Regions from separate parts of the Citrobacter sedlakii genome, predicted to be linked through region 4. Evidence: predicted binding sites of a transcription regulator. Region 4 holds the regulator's gene; each other region holds the start of a gene.

Region 1 (5,701 bases), 2.4 Mb from region 4:
AGGCGGGAAAATCAGATTCAGAACGATAGCGGTAATCCCTCCGGCGGCGATACCGGAAGAGAGCAGGTTTTTCACCCAGTCTGGCGCAAATTGCAGGATCAGCGGCTGCTGAGACACGCCAAGACCGACCGCCAGTGAGAGTGCGATGATCAGGATAGCGCGGCGGTTCAGCGGCTCGCGGGACACAATGCGCACGCCAGAAGCGGCGATGGTGCCGAACATCACCAGCGTTGCGCCACCCAGCACCGGCTCCGGAATATGCTGTACAAAACCGCTTACCGCCGGAAACAGACCGAGCAGGATCAGCATCAGCGCCACTACGAAACCAACGTAGCGGCTGGCCACGCCGGTCAGTTGAATCACGCCGTTATTCTGGCCGAAGCAGGAATTCGGGAACGTGTTAAAGACGGCAGAGACGAAGGAGTTCAGGCCGTTTGCCAGTACGCCGCCCTTCAGACGCTTCATATACAGCGGGCCAGAGACCGGTTGTTCAGAAACGTCGGATGTGGCGGTGATGTCGCCAATAGTTTCCAGTGACGTGATCATAAAGACCAGCATCAGCGGCAGCAGCAGGCTCCAGTCGATACCCAGGCCATAGTACAGCGGCGTTGGCACCATGATCAGTTCCTGGGAGGCTGGCGCGGTGTTTTCCGGCAGCATCCCCATAAACCACGCCAGCGCGTAACCCGCCGCCATCGCGATAACCAGTGAGGCGACGCGCAGGTACGGGTTGCGTTGACGGTTAAGCAGAATAATCAGCAGCAGCACCACGCCTGCCAGCAGCAGGTTTTTCGGCGCGCCGAACGTATTGTCGCTCATGGCGGCATAACCACCGCCAATCGACGTCAGACCGACCTGAATCAGCGACAGGCCGATAATCATCACCACGACGCCTGAAACCAGCGGTGTAATGATGCGGCGCGCGAGGTGCAACACACGGGAAATTACCATTTCGGTGCAGCTTGCCAGCATTAGCGTACCAAACAGCGCGGCCATCATGGTTGGGACATCTGCGCCGCCGGTCTTCAGCGCGGTGCCGCCCATGATCAGCGGTGCCACGAAGTTAAAACTGGTTCCCTGAATCGATAACAATCCCGAACCGACCGGCCCCCACGCTTTAATCTGAATAATCGAGGCCACGCCGGAGGCGAACAGCGACATGCTGATGATGTGTTGCGTATCCTGTGCCGGTAACCCGAGCGCCTGACAGATAAGCAGCGCCGGGGTAATGACCGCAACAAACATCGCCAACAGGTGCTGGCAGGCGGCGAAAAGGGTTTGCGGTAGCGGCGGGCGATCTTCCAGACGATAAATCAGTTCACTGTTTTGATTATGCGCAACCGGTTGCGCACTTTCTGATTCAAGGGTGTTAACAGACATCAGAGGCAATCCCGTGGTGGAAAAGCGGGCATTTTAGCTGACCAGAAGGTAAAAGCAAACGATTGCCACTCGCTAATCCTAATATTTAAAACAACTAACCTCACCTTTTTATATAACTTTTACTGCTTTTCTGCTTAAAATCCATGCCGATTACTCATGAAGAGCAGAAATTTCAGGAAACCGTGCATGTACGAACCATGCACACAACAGGAGCTAGTCTATGTTTCATCTCGATACGTTATCGACACTTGTTGCCGCAACGCTAACGCTTCTACTGGGGCGTAAGCTGGTCCAGTCAGTCTCCTTTCTGAAGAAATACACCATTCCGGAACCCGTTGCCGGTGGCTTACTGGTCGCGCTGGCTTTGCTGGTGCTGAAAAAGAGCATGGGCTGGGAAGTTGACTTTGACATGACCTTGCGTGACCCGTTAATGCTGGCCTTTTTTGCCACCATTGGTCTAAACGCGAACATCGCCAGCCTGCGAAAAGGGGGCCGCGTCGTTGGTATCTTTTTGATCGTGGTGGTTGGTCTGCTGCTGATGCAAAACGCTATCGGCATCGGAATGGCAAGCCTGCTGGGACTGGACCCGTTAATGGGGCTGATTGCCGGGTCAATTACGCTGTCCGGCGGTCACGGCACCGGCGCGGCGTGGAGTAAATTGTTTATTGAGCGCTACGGTTTTGCGAACGCCACGGAAGTGGCAATGGCCTGCGCGACCTTTGGTCTGGTGCTTGGCGGGCTGATCGGGGGGCCGGTTGCCCGTTATCTGGTGAAGCATTCCACCACGCCGGATGGTATCCCTGACGATCAGGAAGTGCCGACAGCGTTTGAGAAACCGGACGTTGGACGCATGATCACCTCGCTGGTGCTGATCGAAACCATCGCCCTCATCGCCATCTGTCTGACCGTGGGGAAAATTGTTGCCCAGCTGCTGGTGGGTACGGTGTTTGAACTGCCTACCTTTGTCTGCGTACTGTTTGTCGGCGTGATCGTCAGCAATGGTCTGGCGCTGCTGGGCTTTTACCGCGTCTTTGAACGTGCCGTGTCCGTTATGGGCAACGTCAGTCTGTCGCTTTTCCTGGCGATGGCGCTGATGAGTCTGAAGTTGTGGGAGCTGGCTTCGCTGGCGCTGCCGATGCTGGCTATTCTGGTGGTGCAAACGATCGCCATGGCGCTGTACGCTGTGTTCGTGACCTGGCGCATGATGGGTAAAAACTACGACGCGGCGGTGCTGGCGGCAGGACACTGTGGATTTGGCCTGGGCGCCACGCCGACGGCAATTGCCAATATGCAGGCAATTACCGACCGGTTTGGTCCGTCGCATATGGCATTTCTGGTGGTTCCAATGGTTGGCGCGTTCTTCATTGATATCGTCAACGCGCTGGTGATCAAACTGTATCTGCTGTTGCCGATTTTCGCACAGTAAACCTGGGGGCGGCGTAACGCAGCCACGACATCGGGAACGGTCAGGCGTTGGAATAGCGCTCCGTTTCCGGCATCCAGCGTTCGATAAGCGCTTTTGCCTGCTGCGGATACCTTTCATGAATATGACGCGCAATGCGTTGAACTTCGGGAATAATGGCCTGATCGCGCAGTAAATCCGCTACTTTAAACTCGGCATTGCCCGTCTGGCGTGTGCCGAGCAGTTCGCCGGGACCGCGAATTTCTAAGTCTTTTTGCGCAATCACGAAGCCATCGTTACTGTCGCGCAGCACCTGCAGTCGTTTCTGAGCCGTCTTCGATAGAGGAGACTTGTAAAGCAGTACGCAGTGAGAAGCAACCGCGCCGCGACCAACGCGCCCACGGAGCTGATGCAACTGCGCCAGCCCCAGACGCTCCGGGTTTTCGATGATCATCAGGCTGGCATTAGGGACATCCACACCCACTTCAATGACTGTCGTCGCAACCAGCAGATGCAGTTCACCTTGCTTAAACGCCGCCATCACAGCCTGCTTCTCCGCTGGTTTCATCCGGCCATGCACCAGGCCGACGTTCAGCTCCGGTAGGGCCAGCTTCAGCTCTGCCCACGTCGCTTCTGCGGCCTGCGCTTCCAGCAGGTCCGACTCTTCAATCAGCGTGCACACCCAGTAAGCCTGACGCCCTTCCTGGGTACAGGCGTTGCGCACCCGGTCAATAATGTCACTGCGCCGGGTGTCCGGAATGGCGACGGTGGTGACGGGCGTACGTCCCGGCGGCAGTTCATCGATAACGGACGTGTCGAGATCCGCATAAGCGGTCATCGCGAGGGTGCGTGGGATCGGCGTGGCGGTCATGATTAGCTGGTGTGGATGGAAACCCTGCTGCTCGCCTTTTTCCCACAGCGCCAGACGCTGATGCACGCCAAAACGGTGCTGTTCGTCGATAATCACCAGGGCAAGACCGTTAAACTGCACCTGCTCCTGGAAAATAGCGTGTGTTCCCACCACCATTTGCACCTGTCCGCTGGCGATCGCCTCCTGCTGGGCCAGACGCGCCTTTCCTTTCTGCTTGCCGGCCAGCCAGCCCACTTCCACGCCAAGCGGCGCAAACCAGTTACGGAAGTTATTGGCATGTTGTTCTGCCAGCAGTTCGGTGGGCGCCATCAGCGCGACCTGCTTGCCGTGCGCAATCGCCCGCAGTGCGGCAAGCGCCGCTACCAGCGTTTTACCGGAGCCAACATCGCCCTGCACCAGACGCATCATCGGAACGTCCAGCGCCATATCTCGTTCGATTTCCGCGACAACACGCGCCTGTGCGCCCGTGGGTTTAAACGGCAGCGACGCTAAAAGTTGGTTTTTGAGCGTGTCGTTGGCGCTCAGCGGTTGCGCATGGAAACGCTGCGCTCCGGCGCGAAGCGCCAGCATACTCAGATTATGCGCCAGTAATTCTTCAAGGATCAGTCGTCGCTGCGCCGGATGCTGACCGGTTTCCAGATCGCTCAGTAGTAGCGTCGGCGGCGGACGGTGGAGGGTACGCAATGCTTCCGGCAGGCTCATCATGCCCTGCGCGAGTTCCGGCGGCAGCAGTTCGGCAATGGCGCAGGTATCCAGCAGGTCTAACGCCTGGTCGGTCAGCTTGCGCAGCGTCGCCTGCTTGACGCCTTCAGTGGTCGGATAGACAGGGGTCAGGGTTTCCTGTAACTCAGGGGTGCTGAGATCGCCCTGGATACGGTATTCCGGATGAATCATCTCGGCACCGTATTTCCCGCGCTTCGCTTCGCCATAAGCCAGCACCCGACGTCCGCTGGCAAGGCTGTTTTTCATTGCTGCGCTGAAGTTGAAAAAGCGCAGGGTGAGAATGCCGGAGCCGTCGCTTATCTGGCATGTCATCATCCGGCGACCGCCAAAAGTGATGTTGCAGTTCAGCACTTCGCCTTCGACCGTGGCATAAATGCCCGGCAACAGTTCGCCGATGGGATAAAGATGGGTGCGATCTTCATAGCGTAGAGGGAGATGCAAAAGAAGATCCTGCACGGTGTGCAGGCCGATTTTTGCCAGTTTGCTGCTTTGCGCCGCGCCAACGCCCGTTAAGGAACTGAGCGGGACAGCGTCTAACAAGCGGCCCGACACGGGAATTACCCTGCGGCCTGCATGGTGGACCACCAGGAGGCATCCGCCTCGATCTCACCCTGCTGGTTCACCCGCGGGTAGGGCAAGCCTTTACGCCTGGCGACTTTCGCCAGCACCGGATAGCCGCCCTCAAACAGCAGGCGCTGCTGTTCGTCCTCAGGCAGCATACTGTTTTCGCGCAGGTACATACCCGCGTTCTGTCGTTGACGCTGGGCTTCGTAAAGAATCAGCGCGGAAGCGACGGAGACGTTCAGTGATTGCACCATGCCGATCATCGGAATAATAATATCCTGATCCGCAAGGTCTAATGCTTCCTGGGTAATACCGGTTTTTTCCTGCCCCATCAGGATGCAGGTGGGACGGGTATAATCAATGTCGCGAAAATCGACCGCTTTGTCAGACAGATGGGTCGCCAGAACCTGCATGCCCTGACCTTTCAGATGGTTGACCGCCTCGCCAATGGTGCGGTGCGTTTTTACCTGCACCCAACTGTTGCTACCCGCTGCCGCGGAGGCCATGGTGCGCATGCGGCTGCCCGGCCAGACGGCGTGGACTTCATGGACGCCAACAGCGTCTGCGGTACGAATGATCGCAGAAACGTTATGAGGTTTATGAACCTGCTCCATGCAGACGGTCAGATCAGGCTGCCGCCTGGCGAGCATTTCACGGATACGCGCATAACGTTGTTCATTCATAAAACTAGTTTCGGTTACGGGTGACTTTAATCACGTCCGGCATGACGCGGATTTTGCGCATGATATTCGCCAGATGTA
Region 2 (5,701 bases), 470 kb from region 4:
TCAAAAATTGTCAAGCATAGCGCTTAGAAGAACAGGATATAAATAATATCCAGAACGAGCAGTAGCGACCACAAAATAACGTAGAGCACCAGGTGTTCGCGAATATTGTTAGCAAGGTAATGAATCAGACGACGCATAATGTTGTTCACCACATAAAAATGGCCTCAGGGTGAGGCCATGGGGGAATTATGCCGTAAAGCGAGACAGCCGGAATGGCGTAAGGTCAAAACCGGATGGTTTATCCTGCGCGAAATCGGCGGCGATCTCACCGAGGACCGGGGCAAATTTAAAACCATGTCCGCTAAGACCGGTGACAATCAGCGTGTTGTCGTGACCAGGCAGGGTGTCGATGATGAAGTCTTCATCCGGCGAGTTGTCATAAGTACAGGCGGCGCCATGCAGACAACAACCAATGCCGGGCAGCACGTTACGCAGAAACGGAAACGCCTCTGCGCCATCGCTGGCGACGCTGGCAAACGGTGTCCGCTCATCTTCTGACTGGATACGCTGACCACCGTTGTGCTTACCGATCTTTAGCGCGTCGTTTTCTGCCGGGAAACCGTAATACTGGTCGCCGTTCGGCAGTTCCCCGGTAAACGCCGGAAAGTTGTTTTTGCCGCTGTAGCGTCCGTCAGCCTGGTACCAGGCGAAGACTTTGCGCACCGGTTGGATCGGCAGTTCGGGGAGCAGCGAGCGCACCCAGGTGCCAGTGCTGACCAGCGCTTTTTTCGCGCGGTACTCGCCGTCGGCTGTTTCAACCGTGACGCCGCCGCCCTCGTCATGACGGATTGCCGTGACCGGGCAGTTGAACAGCTGTGCGCAGCCAGCTTCTTTCGCCAGGCGTATCCAGGTGGCGATAGCCAGCTCGCTACGGACAAATCCGGAGTCTGCTTCAAACAGACCAATATAGTCATCCGGAACGCGGATTTCCGGCCAGCGCGCCATGACAGCGGCAGCGTCCATACGCTCGACGTTAAGCTGCCACTGTTTCGCACTGTGGGCGACGTTTGCTAAAAATGGGGAATCGACCGGGCCAAGATTAATGACGCCGGAACGGACAAAAATCGGCTCGTCGCTATGGGTGGAAAGCGCATCCCAAAGCGCCTGGGCGCGCAGCACCAGCGGCACGTACTTCTCGCCTTCGCCGTAAGCGTGTCGGATCAGTCGCGTGTCGCCGTGGTGGCTGCCTTGCTGATGCGGCGGCATATGGGCATCCGTCATCAGCACATTTAGCCCGGCGCGAGTGGCATAATAACCGGCGGCCGCACCGACGGAGCCGCTGCCAATGATGATTAAATCGTAATTCATGGGGTTCTCTCTGCTGTCGCGATAGGGGCAGGGTAATTAAGTGAACGCCGTTATACAACCCATGTGATACAAACCAGAAACGGCAAAGGCACCATGAAGGTGCCTTTTGTGAGTGGTCATCACCGTCTCGTTAATGACGACGGTACTCATTTTCCTGGTAATCGCCGGATTCTATTTTGGCGATACCCGCTTCTAAGATCGAAATGAATTGTCTGGCAACATCGGTGGTTAACCAGAGCGTTTGGCCTATTTCCGTTCCGTCCGTTTCAGGGCGATTTGGGGTCTGGTAGTGCAAACGCAGCATCAGCGCATCATAGCTATCCACGGTGCTGATGTCCCATCCCACAAGCGGATGAGTCTGAATGACTTCATTATTCTTTTCCATCATGCCCCCTAATTCGTGTTACAAGACAACGGTTTTCGAGGTTCAATGCGTTTTTATCTGAAGCAACTTCAGTATATCAATAAATAAGGGTATTCACGGTAAATTTAAAGGGGGAAAAGGATAAATTTCTCCTTTTTAGGAATATTGTGGGGAATTAATCACCATCTTGTTCATTAATTTTAAGTAAGTTGTCCAATTATTTTGAGTATAGGTGAAATTATAACCGTTTATCGGTTCAGGAAAGATAGCGTGGTAAAAAAAGCCGGGGCGACCCGGCAAACACACAACAGCACAGCTTTTTTAGTCGGTAATAAACCAGTCGTCCGCGCTCTCCCAGGTTTCCTGGAGGATTTCGCTGATACGCTGTTTATCTTCTTTTGTCGCGCCAATCACGGACAAATTATTCGCGGCGGCATAACGCACGGTGACGTTTCCGTCGTTATCGGGAAAATGATGGGTGATACGGCGGGAGAGTTCGCCAGCCAGCGCGTCGATAGCGCCTGCTGGCAACGGAGAAGTTTTTGCAATAGTGACTTCAATACGCATAATGACCCCCTGTTGAATATACTGGTTATTTATACAGTTAAAATAACCCGCTGACAACAGGCGGCGCTGATTTTTTTATGCTTTAACGGACCAGCGTACTGTTTCACCCCCGAGGAACGGCACCAGCGTGTCATCCGCAACATGGATGCTTTCCGGCACTAGCCGTTCTTCGCGTACCAGTTCAACAAAAGTGTCGTTAACCGGCAGCCCGTAAAAGCGCGGTCCGTTCAGTGAACAAAATGCCTCAAAATGCGCTAACGCGTTCATCTCTTCAAAGACAGTGGCATAGCTCGCCAGCGCCGTCGGCGCGTTAAAGCAGCCTGCGCAGCCGCAGCTCGACTCTTTGCGGTGCCGTGCGTGGGGAGCGGAGTCGGTTCCAAGGAATGCGCGCGCAAAGCCGCTGGCAACCAGTTCACGCAGCGCCTGCTGATGAACGTTACGTTTCAGGATGGGCAGGCAGTACAGGTGAGGGCGAATCCCACCCACCAGCATATGATTGCGGTTGAACATCAGATGTTGGGGTGTAATTGTCGCCGCCAGCAGTTCGTTGCCCTCGCGGACATAGTCGGCGGCATCTTTGGTGGTGATATGTTCAAAGACTACCTTCAGCGCGGGCAGCCGCTGCCGCAGCGGTTCCATGACGGTCTCGATAAAACGCGCTTCGCGATCGAAAATATCAATATCCGCGTGGGTGACTTCACCATGGACCAGCAGCGGCATACCGAGTTTTTCCATCCGTTCCAGCACCGGCATAATGGCGTCGACGGAGGTCACCCCGTGGCTGGAGTTGGTGGTGGCATTTGCCGGATACAGTTTTGCCGCGGTGAACACCCCTTCGCGGAAGCCGCGTTCCAGCTCATCCGGATCCAGCGAGTCCGTTAAATAGCAGGTCATCAGCGGGGTAAATGAATGCCCGGCAGGCACCGCATCAAGAATGCGCTGACGGTAGGCGATAGCCGCATCCACCGTGGTGACCGGCGGCGCGAGATTCGGCATCACAATGGCGCGAGCATAAATTTCACTGGTGTACGGCACGACCGTTTTCAACATGTCGCCATCGCGAAGGTGAAGGTGCCAGTCGTCTGGGCGGCGGATTTTTAAAACCTGGGAGGGTGCTGTCATCAATATGCTCCGGCTGGGGAATGTCATTTTTGCCGGACACAAAGGATAAGCGGAAACGTTTTCGTTTGCACGTAAAAAAAGGCGCCGGAGCGCCCTTGTCGTTTAGTCCGTGAACGGGATAATGATTTCGCCCGGTTTCACCTCAATGCCTTTGGCATATTTCTTCGCCATCGCCTCGCCTTTGCTGGCGTCTTCACGCAGTACGTAAGCCGGCTGCTGATTAAAATAGTTGCGCAGCGACTGATTCAGATAGGGCATCAACGTTTGCATGACGCTCTGCATTTTCTCCGGCGTGACGGTAGCATCCACCACTTCCATCTCCTGCAGGAAGATGGCGCCTTTATCCTTGTTGAATACCGGCAGCGCTTTCAGTTTCAACTTGATGGTCGCTTTCTGACTGCCAAACAGCGAATTCATGTCCAGGTTCGCATCGCCGGTGAGGGTGACTTTATTCGGTTCTTCGCGACCGATCTGGCTCGCCAGATTATTCAGCACGATATGGGCGTCGGCGACGCCAGGTAAGCCAATATCTTTAGAAAAATTGTTATGTTTTTCAAGGGCCTGATTAATTTCCTGTTCGCTTACCGTGTACTGCGTGAGCTGGTTACAGCCGACCAGCAGGCCGCCAACCATCAGCGCAGCGGCAAAAAAAATCGTCTTCATGAGGTTCCTCGACATGTTGCCATTGTCAAAATCCTGACCTGAGCAGCATGTGTTACCGGCACAAACAGCGCCAGTAGAAAAAACTGAAAATAGCGGCGACATGCGAAACGATGCCGCCGCCAGCGAAGGTTATATCGCCATGGATGATAACAGATTGACCTGTGTCTGTTTTGCCATATTGTCGCGATAGTCCGCCACACGCGTCGGCCAGTTCACGCCTGCCACCAGCGTCAGGTTGCGCAGCAGGGGAAAAAGCTGAATATCGTCTTCGGACAGTTCGCCGTTGACGGCGTTGGGCTGAACGATCAGCTTATCCAGCGCCCGGAGGTCGTCGCTGATTTTTTTCGTCAGCCCTGCAGAGTGAGCCAGATGGTCGGCAAAACTGCCGATCATTGCCTCTTTCTTTTGCGTAAAGTACTGACGGGCTGATGGCGTGGAAAATTCGTCAAAGGCTGATTTAGCAAAGCGCGGCAGGAGCAGATGGTTAGCGTAGCTGTTCACTTTACGCAGCCATTCGTCAATAGCCGGAACCTTCTTGCCGGTCAGCAGCGGCTTGCCATCAATGTTGTCGACGTAATGCACAATGTCCATGCTTTCCGCCATATAGCGGCTGTCGTCTTTTTGCAGAATCGGCACCATTTTCTGACCAACCATACGGGTCGGCGTGGCATCGTCATCGTTGGCCAGGACGTTCAGTTCGACGGGAATGTTTTTGAGGCCGAAAATCATGCGGGCTTTGACGCAGAAAGGGCAGTGATCGTAAATATAAAGCTTCACGTTTCTCCTCCATTTTACTGTCGGTTCTTTGTCAGTATGGAGGAGACGCGAGCAGGTATCAAATCAGGCGCCCGGTTCGAGCATACCTCGCGGTGTGCGTTTATGGCTGAACTGCCAGCCTAACGCGAGGAAGGTGATCCCGCCAATAATGCCGAGCATCATCCACGGCAGCTCCGGCTGCTGGAGCAATTTTCCCATATCAAACAGCCAGCCGCCGCCGATATAGCCTATCGCGCCGCCAATGGCTAAACCAAGACGGCTAAAGCCCATGTAACTGCCGCGCGCCCGGGCATCCGCCAGCGACGCGCTCAGCGTTTCCCGCGCCGGTTCAGCGATTATCGAACCAATGTAAAAGGTGCAAATCAGGGTGAACAACTGCTGTAAATCGCTCACCAGGCCGACAGGCGGCATGCTGAGTGACATCAGCAGCAGCCCGGCCATCAACCGGTGCTCAAGACGAAAACGTTTTTCGCTCCAGCGGGCGATGGGGTAGAGCAACGTCAGCGACAGGCAGGCTTCAATGGCGTACATCCATTTTACCGCTGCCGGTGAACCGGCAATGTCATTGACCATTATCGGCAGCATGAGCATGACCTGAACCGCCAGCATATAATAGCCCGCCAGTGTGAGCACACAGGTGACAAAGCGCTTGTCATTAAGTACGCGGCGCATCCCTTCACGCACCGGAATACGCACAGTCGACAGCTTCCACGCGGGCAGCAGCCAGGCATTAAAGCCCGCGCATAAAACAAACAGCACCGCGCCTACCGCGCACACCAGACGAAAATCATACTGTAACAGCCAGCTGCCTAACAGCGCGCCAATTACCGCGCCTGCGCTGTCCTGCATCATCAGCAGTGAAAAAAAACGACCGCGTTGCTGCGGGCGGATCAGTTTAAC
Region 3 (5,701 bases), 260 kb from region 4:
CAGGGCGGGATTGTCGAGATCGCCTCTGTCGACGTAATCGATGGTCAGATCGTCAACCCGATGAGCCACCTGGTGCGTCCTGACCGCCCTATTTCCCCTCAGGCGATGGCGATCCACCGTATTACCGAAGCGATGGTGGCCGATAAGCCCTGGATTGAAGAGATTATTCCGCACTATTACGGAAGCGAGTGGTACGTTGCGCATAACGCCAGCTTCGACCGCCGCGTGCTCCCGGATATGCCGGGTGAGTGGATTTGCACCATGAAGCTGTCGCGTCGGCTGTGGCCCGGCATCAAATACAGCAATATGGCGCTGTATAAATCCCGTAAGCTGAACGTGCAAACCCCGGCCGGCCTGCACCACCACCGCGCATTATATGATTGCTATATTACTGCAGCCTTGCTGATCGATATCATGAACACTTCAGGCTGGACGCCAGAGCAGATGGTCGAGATTACCGGACGTCCGGCGCTGCTCACCACCTTCACCTTTGGCAAATACCGCGGTAAACCGGTGTCTGAGATCGCAGAGCGCGATCCGGGCTATCTGCGCTGGCTGTTTAATAATCTCGACAGCATGAGCCCGGAGCTGCGCTTAACATTAAAGCACTATCTGGAAAACGCTTAATGCTCGCCTTGCCCCGGTAACGTCCCCTGGGCCAGGCCAATCAGAAAAGCGAATTCCAGCGCAACGCCTTCATACGATTTAAAGCGACCTGACTTCCCGCCGTGTCCCGAATCCATGTCAGTGCAGAGCAGCAACAAGCGATCGTCGGTTTTCAACTCGCGCAGTTTTGCCACCCATTTCGCCGGCTCCCAGTATTGCACCTGCGAGTCATGTAACCCGGTCGTGACCAGCATGTGAGGGTAAGCCTGTGCGGTGACGTTATCGTAAGGGCTGTAGCTTTTCATATACGCGTAATACTGAGGATCTTTCGGGTTTCCCCACTCCTCAAATTCCCCGGTCGTCAGCGGGATCGACTCATCCAGCATCGTCGTGACCACATCAACAAAAGGCACCTGGGCAATCACACCATGAAAAAGCTCGGGACGTTCGTTAATGGCAACCCCCATCAGCATACCACCGGCGCTGCCGCCCATAGCGTAACAGTGCGAAGGCGAGCCAAAACCCAACGCGAGCAGCGCGTCGCACGCATCAAGATAATCATTGAACGTATTGCGCTTCTTAAGAAATTTACCGTCTTCGTACCACTGCTGTCCCAACTCACCGCCGCCTCGCACATGGACAATGGCGTAGACGAAGCCGCGATCCAGCAGGCTTAAGCGGCTACTGCTGAAATCGGCATCCATACAGGAGCCATACGACCCGTAGCCGTAGACCAGCAGCGGATTTTGCCCCTTACGAAAATACTTTTGGTTATAGACCAACGATACCGGCACTTCGACGCCGTCGCGCGCGGTTATCCACACGTGCTCGCTTCGGTAGTTTGCGGCGTCGAAACCGGGCACTTCCGTTTGCTTAATCACCCGACGCTCACCGGTATCCATGTCCAGTTCAAACAGCGTGTCGGGCGTGGTCATGGAAGAGTAGCCGTAACGCAGCCGTGAGGTTTCCGGCTCCGGATTATAAGCAAGCCAGGTGACATAAGCCGGATCATCAAAGGCGATGCCTATAACTTCTCGCGTTTTACGGTTAATTTGCCGCAGGCTGGTCAGTCCGCGCTGCCGCTCTTCCACAACCAGCCAGTCAGTAAACAGGGTAAAGCCTTCCAGCATGATAGCGTCCCGCGGTGGGATCAGCGTTTCCCATTTTTTTTCGTCACGGACACGAGTGCGATACAGACCGAAGTTTTTGCCGTCACGGTTCGAACGCAGGTAGAACTTGTGCTGGTAATGATCAAGGCTGTACTCGTGATCTTTACGACGCGGCAAAAAGACGAACGGTTCAGCGTCGGCCAACTCGGCATCCAGCAGCCGCACTTCGCTGGTCGTCGCGCTACCAAGATGGATCACAATGTAATGCTGCGAGGTTGTTTTATGCAGGCTGACGTAAAACGTATCGTCTTTTTCTTCGTAGATCAGTTCGTCGTGATTCGACGGCGTGCCAACGGTATGGCGCCAGACCTGATAAGGCAACAGCGTTGTGGCATGCTTGCGCACATAATAGAAGGTCAGAGAATCATTCGCCCAGACAAACTCGGGGGCGACGTTATCGAGCATTTCCGGATACCAGTTGCCGCTGTCAAGATTACGGAAACGAATCCCGTACTGACGGCGGGACAGGTAATCTTCCGCTATCGCCATAATCGAGTTGTCAGGAGTAATAGCCAGCCCGCCAAGGGTGTAAAACTCGCTATGCGCCGCCCGTTTGTTGCCGTCAAGTAGCGCGACCCATTCATCCCATTCTTCACTGAGCGCCGACTGACGCTGATAAATGGCGTACTCGCAGCCCGGTTCGTAAATATGGCGATAGCGATAACCGTTCTTCACATAAGGCGCGGAGACTTCGCGCGGGGGAATGCGATCGATAATTTCTTTCAGTACGCGGTCCTGCAATGCCTGCTGGGTGGACATGACCTGATGCCCGTAGGCGTTTTCCTGGCGCAGGTAGTCAAGGACTTCCGGCTGCGAGCGGCTATCGTCCCGCAGCCAGTAATAATTATCGATGCGTGTATCGCCATGGACCGTCATGGCGTAGGGAATACGATTGGCTTTCGGCAGCATGTCACTGTTCTTTCGTGATTATACATCCTCTAAGGGTGGCAAAACTCACGAATGATGCAAGCGAAACATGCTGCATTCAGCGGTTAGCCGGGTAACGCCAGCTTTTGCTGTTTGAGATCCTGTTCAATACCTTCGCGGACATCCTGCGGGATTTTCAACGCATCGCCCAGCGCGTTAAGGTAGCTGCGCTCCATAAAGTGATCAATATCAATGGCCGCACAGCTCAGGAAGTAAACCTCAAGCGCTTCTTCTTCGTTGCGAACGCCCTCGGCCAGACGCTGCGGATCGAGCGGTTGCTCAATGGCCTTCTCGATGAACACGCGCCCCTGCTCTTCCACGCCCGCTTCACGCAACTGCTGCTCGATAGCGGCGCGCTCTTTCGCATCAATATGACCATCGCTTTTTGCAGCGAAAACCAGCGCCAGGATCAAACGCTCGGTGCGCACATCCAGCGGCGAACTCTGCGCGCCAAATTGCGGCTCGTCCTGATGGGCGGCACGCACTCTGTCTTTGTACTTGTTCCATAATACTGTGCCAGCAATCGCGCCACCGCCCGCGAGCAGCGCGCCAGTGCCATATTTGCTGAGTAATTTACGGGAAGATTTATTTGCGACCAGTAAACCTGCCAGGCCACCCAGCGCGCCGGGAACCAACAGTTTACTTAATCCTTGCTGACCGGAAGAGGAAGACGACGAAGACGCTCCGCTCTGTCCGAGCAAAGATTGTAATTGATTTAGCCAGTTAGCCATTTTTGCCCCTCAAGTACTGACAATGAATCTTCAAATCGTACCCGAGGGGATGTCAGGAAATGTATTTTCCTGCAAAAGATGCGCAAATTATGACGTTACTGCGGCTGATACTCCGCCTTGCCGGCTTTGCAATCGACGCTGACGTTATAGTGTATATCCGCGCTTTTTCCGCGTACGGTCAGCGGCACCTGCCATTTTCCATCCTGGCCGGTAATTTCTTTCGGGTTAACCCAGGCAACAGGATCGGCCTGACCAACATGCTTTTGATCGTCAGGCCAGCGCGCAATACGATTTTGTTGATAATCGCGCTTAACGCTCGCCGCAATGCCCGCGGCATCCAGCCCTTCACACTGAGGAAATTTGACCGTTTTGCTGTCTGTACTGGCTGCATACGCCGATGCGCTGGCAACCAGCAGCAAGCTCAGCAGCACGCCCGTTTTGTTCATGTTTTTCTCCATAGCCCATTGCGTTGACTCAGAAAAAAGCATGGTACAAAACGGCAGGAGCGCAAGTCAGACTCAGGCGGCCTGGGTGTCGTCTTCCGCGGACTCAACCACCTGCGGCGATGGCAATTTGCCGGTTCTGAGAATAGTGCTCAGGACATCTTTCTGTTCTGCCAGCCACAGGGAAAGCGCTTCACGCTGTTCGTCTTCCAGCGCTAACGGCGACTGTTCAAGCCAGGTGTCAAGCAGATCCGCCGTGTCCAGCATCTTGTCATACGCATCGGCTTCCTTTTTGCTGGTAAATGACATTTTTTCCTCACCTTCACGAATGACTACGTATTTAACTTCAACCGCCATTTTGCAGCCTCTCAATATTACTGTATTTATATACAGTATATTCCATTTGCGGCCTGAAATCAACCTGGTAATAAAGACAGACGCAAACGTTTTCGTATATACTGCGGCCAATTTTATCGGGGGATATTTGTATGACGTTATTAGGTACAGCGCTGCGTCCGGCAGCCACTCGGGTGATGTTGTTAGGTTCCGGCGAGCTGGGTAAAGAAGTGGCGATAGAGTGCCAGCGCCTCGGCATTGAGGTTATCGCGGTCGATCGCTATGCCGACGCGCCAGCGATGCATGTCGCGCACCGTTCCCACGTCATCAATATGCTGGACGGGAACGCCCTGCGACGTGTGGTTGAACAGGAGAAACCGCATTTTATCGTACCGGAAATCGAAGCTATCGCCACTGACATGCTGGTACAACTGGAGCAGGAGGGTCTGAACGTTGTCCCCTGCGCCCGCGCGACACAACTGACGATGAACCGTGAAGGTATTCGCCGCCTGGCGGCGGAGGCGCTGGCGCTGCCCACGTCCCCTTTCCGTTTTGCCGACAGCGAAGCCAGCTTTCGTGAGGCCGTCAGCGAAATTGGCTATCCCTGCATTGTGAAACCGGTGATGAGCTCCTCCGGCAAAGGACAAAGTTTTATCCGTTCCGATGAACAATTAGCCCAGGCCTGGGCGTATGCGCAGCAAGGCGGTCGCGCGGGGGCCGGGCGAGTGATAGTGGAAGGCGTGGTGAATTTCGACTTCGAAATTACCCTGTTGACCGTTAGCGCCGTCGACGGCGTGCATTTCTGCGCGCCGGTGGGCCATCGTCAGGAAGATGGCGACTACCGTGAATCCTGGCAGCCGCAGCAGATGAGCGCGCTGGCGCTCGAACGCGCCCAGGAGATTGCACGTAAAGTGGTGCTGGCATTAGGCGGCCACGGGCTGTTTGGCGTTGAGCTGTTTGTCTGCGGCGATGAGGTCATTTTTAGCGAAGTTTCCCCTCGTCCACACGACACCGGAATGGTGACACTGATTTCGCAGGATCTGTCCGAGTTTGCCCTTCACGTACGCGCCTTTCTCGGTCTGCCGGTGGGCGCTATCCGCCAGTACGGGCCGTCAGCTTCAGCGGTGATTTTACCGTCATTGTCCAGCCAGAACGTCACGTTTGACCAGGTGCAGAATGCGGTTGGCGCAGGCCTGCAGATGCGCTTATTCGGTAAGCCGGAAATCGATGGAACCCGTCGTCTGGGGGTCGTCCTGGCGACAGGAGAAAACGTTGACGCGGCAGTGATGAGCGCAAAAGACGCGGCCCGTCAGGTGATTGTCAAAGGTCGAATCGCCATCAGGCCTACAGCCGCGCGTAGGCCTGATAAACGACATAACCGCTAATTACTGCTTCGCGCCTTCTACTGCTTCGCGCGCCAGGCGGGTAATACGGTCGTAGTCACCCGCTTCCAGCGCATCGTTCGGCACCAGCCAGGAACCGCCGATAC
Region 4 (5,701 bases):
ATGGTGACATCGAGTCCGGTACAGCGCGCCTGCGCCATTTTTTGCTGCTCAGCGGAAATCGTCACGCCGACCACGCTGACGCCGAAGTGGGTCGCCATATATTGCGCCAGACCGCCCCAACCGCAGCCGATATCCAGCACGCGCATGCCGGGACGTAATTGCAGCTTTTCACAAATCAGTTGGAGTTTGGCTTGTTGCGCCGCCTCAAGCGTTCCGGCTTCTTTCCAGTATCCGCAGGAATATTGCATATATGGATCGAGCATTCGACTAAACAGATCATTACCCAGATCGTAGTGCTCTTTGCCGACAATCCAGGCGCGTTTTTTGCTTTGTAAATTAAACAGGCGAGCGCCAGCGATGCGGAGAGTATCTTTGAAATGATGGGGGAGTTGATTTTCCAGTCCGGCGCGAAGGACTTTGCTAAAAAACATGTCCAGGCGATCGCATTCCCACCAGCCATCCATATAGCTTTCGCCCAAACCGAGCGAGCCCTGCTGTAATACGCGTTTAAAAAAACGGGGGTTATTGACGCGGATATCAGCGGGGGCTGGACCGTTGATGGCTATGCCTGCGCGGCTTAATAATTCGTTGGTGATACGGTACCAGTCGTCATCCGGTACGTTAACTTCTTCTATACACGATGAACTCATAGCTTCTCCATCACTGGTCGGTGATCAGAACCTTAAAACAGCGTAGACGCTTTTTGGCTTTGTGAGAAATCTCACGGAAATATTCCGCGAGTCTATAATCCGACGTAGAACAGAGGAAGGGAGAAACCCTTGCCGAAAAGGCCATCCATGGTGAAGCGGGAACGCTCCGGTTCCCGTTAACACATAATTATTATCGTATTTTTAACAACCGAAATTTAGTATAGGCCTCAAAAACCGATGATACAACCAAAAATTGTTAGCTTCCTAACGAATAAAATATATTAGCGTTATCAATGGGATTCGCCGTGGGCCATCTCCGGATTGTCCTGCTGACGTTCCACAATACCCGCCTGCGCCTGCATTTTGTAACCCAATGCCGCCAGCACAACGGTGGCCAGCATAACGCTGGTGGTGGTGAGAAGTGGGGTGCTGATTAACCACGAAACCACCAGACTTGCCAGGAAGCATAATCCCAACTGAAGCGTATTCTGCAATGCCGCAGCGCGCCCCGTCGCCTGGGGAAACGGACGTAACGCCTGGGCCACGACTATCGGGTAGATCGCGCCGTTCGCAATCGCCATGACGCAGAAGGGGATCAGCACTTCCGTCAGCGAGACGTGATTCAGAAAACCCACGCCCCAGGTGGCGACAACGCTTAGCGCGTAGAGCACCAGCAGCCAGGGAAGAAGCTGCTGCCCCTGCCATTTTTGCAGCGCTGCGCGACACCCATAACCGCCAACCAGAAAGGCGATGGTCTGCGGCACATAGCTCAGGCCAATGACCGCCGGACTATAGCCCATTTCGCTCAGGATAAACGGCGAACCGGTGAGCCAGGCAAAGAAGCTGGCAGAGCAGGCCGCGTAGATCAGCACATTGCCACGATAAGCCCGGGTACGCAGCAGCGTCGCGAACGTCAGCTTATCCTGGCCATCCTTACGGGCGTTTTGAGTCGGTTTCAGGCGCAGAGCGGGCAGCATCAACACCAGGGTAATCGCGAACAGGGTGGCGAAAATCGCCTGCCAGGAAAAATGGGTCAGGATCCAACTACCTAGCAAGGGCGCCAGCGCAGGGGAAAGGCCCACTAACGGCATTATGGTCGCAAAAATGCGGTTAATCTTCTGCGAAGGATAATAGTCCGTAACCAGCGCCTGCCAGATCACCGTTGCGGCGCAGACGCCTACCGCCTGCACAAAGCGTAAAACCAGCAGTGCGGCGGCGCTTTCTACCCACAGCATCCCCAGGCTGCCGAGGGCAAAAATGGCTAAACCTGACAGCAGGATCGGTTTGCGTCCATAGCGGTCTGAAAGCGGTCCCCACAGCAGTTGCGCGACGGCAAAACCCGCTAAAAACAGGCTGAGGCTGGCGCTGACCGCCGACGCGGGCGTTTGCAGGTCGGATTGAATGGCGGCGAAAGCGGGGAGATACATGTCGGTGGCCAGAAAGCCCAGTACGCTCAGTCCCGCCAGCCAGACTAAAAACCCTTTTCCAGGTTGCATCGCTGCTTGCATAGTTGTTCTCTTATTTTAATGAATAATCTTCGCGCAGAGTGTAGGGAGTGTCTTTCTCCTTGTGAAACGGTAATATTTGGTTATTGCATTCAAAAATTTTGCAGGCAGATTATGTGGTCAGAATATGCGCTGGAAGTCGTCGACGCCGTTGCGCGTAACGGCAGCTTCAGTTCAGCGGCTCAGGAATTGCACCGGGTGCCTTCTGCGGTCAGCTACACGGTACGGCAACTGGAAGAGTGGTTGGCGGTCCCACTGTTTGAACGCCGCCACCGTGACGTGGTGCTGACGCCCGCCGGGGCCTGGTTTTTAAAAGAAGGGCGTTCTGTTATCAAAAAAATGCAGGACACCCGGCAACAGTGTCAGCAAATCGCCAATGGCTGGCGCGGGCAGTTGCCTGTTGCGGTGGATAATATCGTGCGTCCGGAACGGACCCGCCAGATGGTCGTCGACTTTTACCGTCATTTTGATGATGTAGAGCTGCTGGTTTTTCAGGAAGTTTTCAACGGCGTCTGGGACGCGTTGTCCGATGGTCGGGTGGAGTTGGCCATTGGCGCGACGCGCGCTATTCCGGTGGGCGGTCGCTATGCCTTTCGCGATATGGGAATGTTGAGCTGGAGTTGCGTGGTGGCGCGTTCCCATCCGCTGGCGAGCATAATGGGGCCGTTGAGCGACGACACGTTGCGAAACTGGCCGTCGCTGGTGCTGGAGGATACCTCCCGAAACCTGCCCAAACGCGTCACATGGTTACTGGATAATCAACGCCGTATGGTCGTGCCGGACTGGGACTCTTCCGCAACCTGTATCAGCGCTGGATTGTGTATTGGCATGGTGCCGACGCATTTTGCCAAACCTCGTCTTAACACGGGGCAGTGGGTTGCGCTGGAGCTGGAAAATCCTTTCCCGGATGCCGCCTGCTGTCTTACCTGGCAACAAAACGATACCTCGCCGGCGCTGGCGTGGCTGCTGGAGTATCTGGGAGACAGTGAAACACTGAACAGAGAGTGGCTGCGGGAGCCTGATGAGACTCCCGCAGGCGCGACTTAACGGCGGTAGTCGCGGAACGGGCCGTCCGCAACAGAGCGACGTTCAATCAGTCGCGGGTGGACTTCGATCGACTGGGACTCCTCGCGCTTATTGACGATACGGTCTAACAGCATATTAAACGCCGTTTCACCCAGAGAATCCTTCGGCTGATGAATAGTGGTTAACGCTGGCGTAAAGAAGCGCGCGTTTCGCACGTTGTCATAACCGATCAGCGAGACATCCTGCGGGACGCGCAGACCCATTTCATCGGCAGCACAGAGCGCGCCCATCGCCATGATGTCGCCGCCGCAGAATACCGCTGTCGGACGGTGTGACTGCGACAGGATTTGCTGCATTGCGCGGTAGCCGGACTCCGGCTCAAAATCGCCCTGCACAATCCAGTTTTCCGGCACGTTGATCAGCGCTTCTTCCATCGCTTTCATAAAGCCAGCCAGACGGCCTGCGCCGGTGTTCCGCTCCAACGGACCGGGAATCACGCCGATTTCACGATGTCCGCGCTCCACCAGGTATCGGCCTGCCATATAGCCGCCTTCAAAGGCGTTATCGATCACCGTGTCCGTGAAATCGGCTTTGGCTTCGCCCCAGTCCATCACTACCATGGGAATATGACGGTATTCTTCGAGCATAGAAAGCAGAGGTTCCGGATATTCAGAACACATGACCAACAGGCCATCCACGCGTTTTTGCGCCATCATCGACAGATAGGCGCGCTGTTTTTCCAGGTTATTCCACGCGTTGCCGAGGATGAGGGTATAACCCTTCTGGAAACAGTTTTTTTCAACGGCTTCTATAATTTCGGCAAAGTAGGCGGCTTCGCTGCTGGTCGCCAACAGGCCGATGGACTTGGTATGGTTGACCTTCAGGCTTCGGGCGACGGCGCTGGGGGAATAGTGCAATTCTTTGATTGCCGCCCACACCGCGTTACGCGTTTCTTCTGCAACAAAACGCGTTTTGTTAATAACGTGTGATACGGTTGTAGTGGAAACGTTTGCTCGTTTCGCTACATCTTTAATTGTTGCCATTACATCTCACTCCAGACCCAACCTGAACAGTAAAATACGCTAAGTAAACGTTTGCCTTTACACACCCTGATCGCAACATCAGGGTTGCGGCACGCCGGGAAAACGACACGGAACGTCAGGAAGGGGTCAATGGCCGGTACGCTAAACAAGTAAGCGTCGAATTTTGGCTGATCTTAACGAAAAGGGGAAGTGTTAAAAACAGATATCACCCTAAATCGTGGGAGATTTTTGCTTTCAAGTGTGTAAAAATGCGCTATATCACTTTTTGTGTGGGAATAAAAAGGAGAAAAGTTGATGAGCACCGATCTGAAATTTTCATTAGTGACCACGTTTATTGTTCTGGCTCTGATCGTGGCAGGTGGTTTAACCGCAGCACTGCACTGATTTACCGCTGAGGGAGTGTCGCTCCCTCACATTCCCTTCGCCAATTGTTATCAAAAATGCAAAAGTCTTTTGTAAATTTGTTAACTTCTCTTTTTTTGTGATTGATGTCATGCTTTTGGCTTTTCTTGTCCACCGCGTTTAAGCGCGAACAGGCGGAGTCATTACCGTATGAAAATAAATTACCCTTTACTGGCGTTGGCCATAGGCGCGTTCGGGATCGGCACCACTGAATTTTCTCCCATGGGATTATTGCCGGTCATCGCTCGCGGCGTTGATGTGACGATTCCCGCCGCAGGAATGCTGATCAGCGCTTATGCCATTGGGGTGATGGTCGGCGCGCCATTAATGACGCTACTGCTTTCACATCGCGGACGTCGCAATGCGTTGATCTTTCTGATGGCCATTTTCACCGTGGGCAATGTGCTTTCCGCTATCTCTCCTGATTACACCACCCTGATGCTGTCTCGCGTTCTGACCAGTCTGAACCACGGCGCCTTTTTTGGGCTGGGCTCCGTCGTGGCGGCAAGCGTGGTGCCAAAGCATAAGCAGGCCAGCGCGGTGGCAACAATGTTTATGGGACTGACAATCGCCAACATCGGCGGTGTTCCGGCTGCCACCTGGCTCGGTGAAACTATCGGCTGGCGAATGTCGTTTATGGCGACCGCTGGGCTGGGCGTTATCGCGATGGCGAGCCTGTTCTTCTCCTTGCCGAAGGGCAGCGCTGGAACGCGTCCGGAGGTAAAAAAGGAGCTGGCGGTGCTGATGCGTCCGCAGGTGTTGATGGCGTTATTAACCACTGTTCTGGGGGCTGGGGCGATGTTTACGCTGTATACCTACATCGCGCCCGTATTGCACAGCATTACGCATGCCTCGCCAGCGTTTGTCACCGGTATGCTGGTGCTGATTGGCGTTGGGTTTTCCATCGGTAATTATTTTGGCGGAAAACTGGCTGACCGTTCGGTGAATGGCACCCTGAAAGGTTTTCTGTTGCTTCTGATGGTGATTATGCTGGCGATCCCCTTTCTGGCACAAAATGCGCTGGGGGCAGCGATCGCTATGGTGGTCTGGGGAGCGGCGACCTTCGCGGTGGTGC

Evidence for each region. The regulator PurR, encoded in region 4, represses purine synthesis genes. The targets are predictions, from matches to a motif close to CANGCAAACGTTTGCNTG.
Region 1: the regulator PurR is predicted to act here: its motif matches at 1,432-1,449, upstream of gltS (sodium/glutamate symporter).
Region 2: the regulator PurR is predicted to act here: its motif matches at 3,410-3,427, upstream of pyrC (dihydroorotase).
Region 3: the regulator PurR is predicted to act here: its motif matches at 4,313-4,330, upstream of purT (formate-dependent phosphoribosylglycinamide formyltransferase).

The regions. Positions count from the first base shown of each region.
Region 1 covers NZ_CP071070.1:87,394-93,094, forward strand. Annotated here, with positions in the region: gene xanP (xanthine/proton symporter XanP) at 1-1,380, opposite strand, end outside; gene gltS (sodium/glutamate symporter) at 1,601-2,806, shown strand; gene recG (ATP-dependent DNA helicase RecG) at 2,847-4,928, opposite strand; gene trmH (tRNA (guanosine(18)-2'-O)-methyltransferase TrmH) at 4,934-5,623, opposite strand; gene spoT (bifunctional GTP diphosphokinase/guanosine-3',5'-bis pyrophosphate 3'-pyrophosphohydrolase) at 5,628-5,701, opposite strand, start outside.
Region 2 covers NZ_CP071070.1:2,012,432-2,018,132, forward strand. Annotated here, with positions in the region: gene JY391_RS09625 (YceO family protein) at 24-137, opposite strand; gene solA (N-methyl-L-tryptophan oxidase) at 187-1,308, opposite strand; gene bssS (biofilm formation regulator BssS) at 1,439-1,693, opposite strand; gene dinI (DNA damage-inducible protein I) at 1,994-2,239, opposite strand; gene pyrC (dihydroorotase) at 2,315-3,361, opposite strand; gene JY391_RS09650 (lipoprotein) at 3,464-4,024, opposite strand; gene grxB (glutaredoxin 2) at 4,154-4,801, opposite strand; gene mdtH (multidrug efflux MFS transporter MdtH) at 4,865-5,701, opposite strand, start outside.
Region 3 covers NZ_CP071070.1:2,740,957-2,746,657, forward strand. Annotated here, with positions in the region: gene exoX (exodeoxyribonuclease X) at 1-627, shown strand, start outside; gene ptrB (oligopeptidase B) at 624-2,684, opposite strand; gene JY391_RS13160 (tellurite resistance TerB family protein) at 2,768-3,433, opposite strand; gene yebF (protein YebF) at 3,529-3,879, opposite strand; gene yebG (DNA damage-inducible protein YebG) at 3,952-4,233, opposite strand; gene purT (formate-dependent phosphoribosylglycinamide formyltransferase) at 4,365-5,597, shown strand; gene kdgA (bifunctional 4-hydroxy-2-oxoglutarate aldolase/2-dehydro-3-deoxy-phosphogluconate aldolase) at 5,598-5,701, opposite strand, start outside.
Region 4 covers NZ_CP071070.1:2,482,667-2,488,367, reverse strand. Annotated here, with positions in the region: gene cfa (cyclopropane fatty acyl phospholipid synthase) at 1-650, opposite strand, end outside; gene punC (purine nucleoside transporter PunC) at 941-2,146, opposite strand; gene punR (DNA-binding transcriptional activator PunR) at 2,270-3,202, shown strand; gene purR (HTH-type transcriptional repressor PurR) at 3,199-4,224, opposite strand; gene cydH (cytochrome bd-I oxidase subunit CydH) at 4,519-4,608, shown strand; gene JY391_RS11850 (MFS transporter) at 4,777-5,701, shown strand, end outside.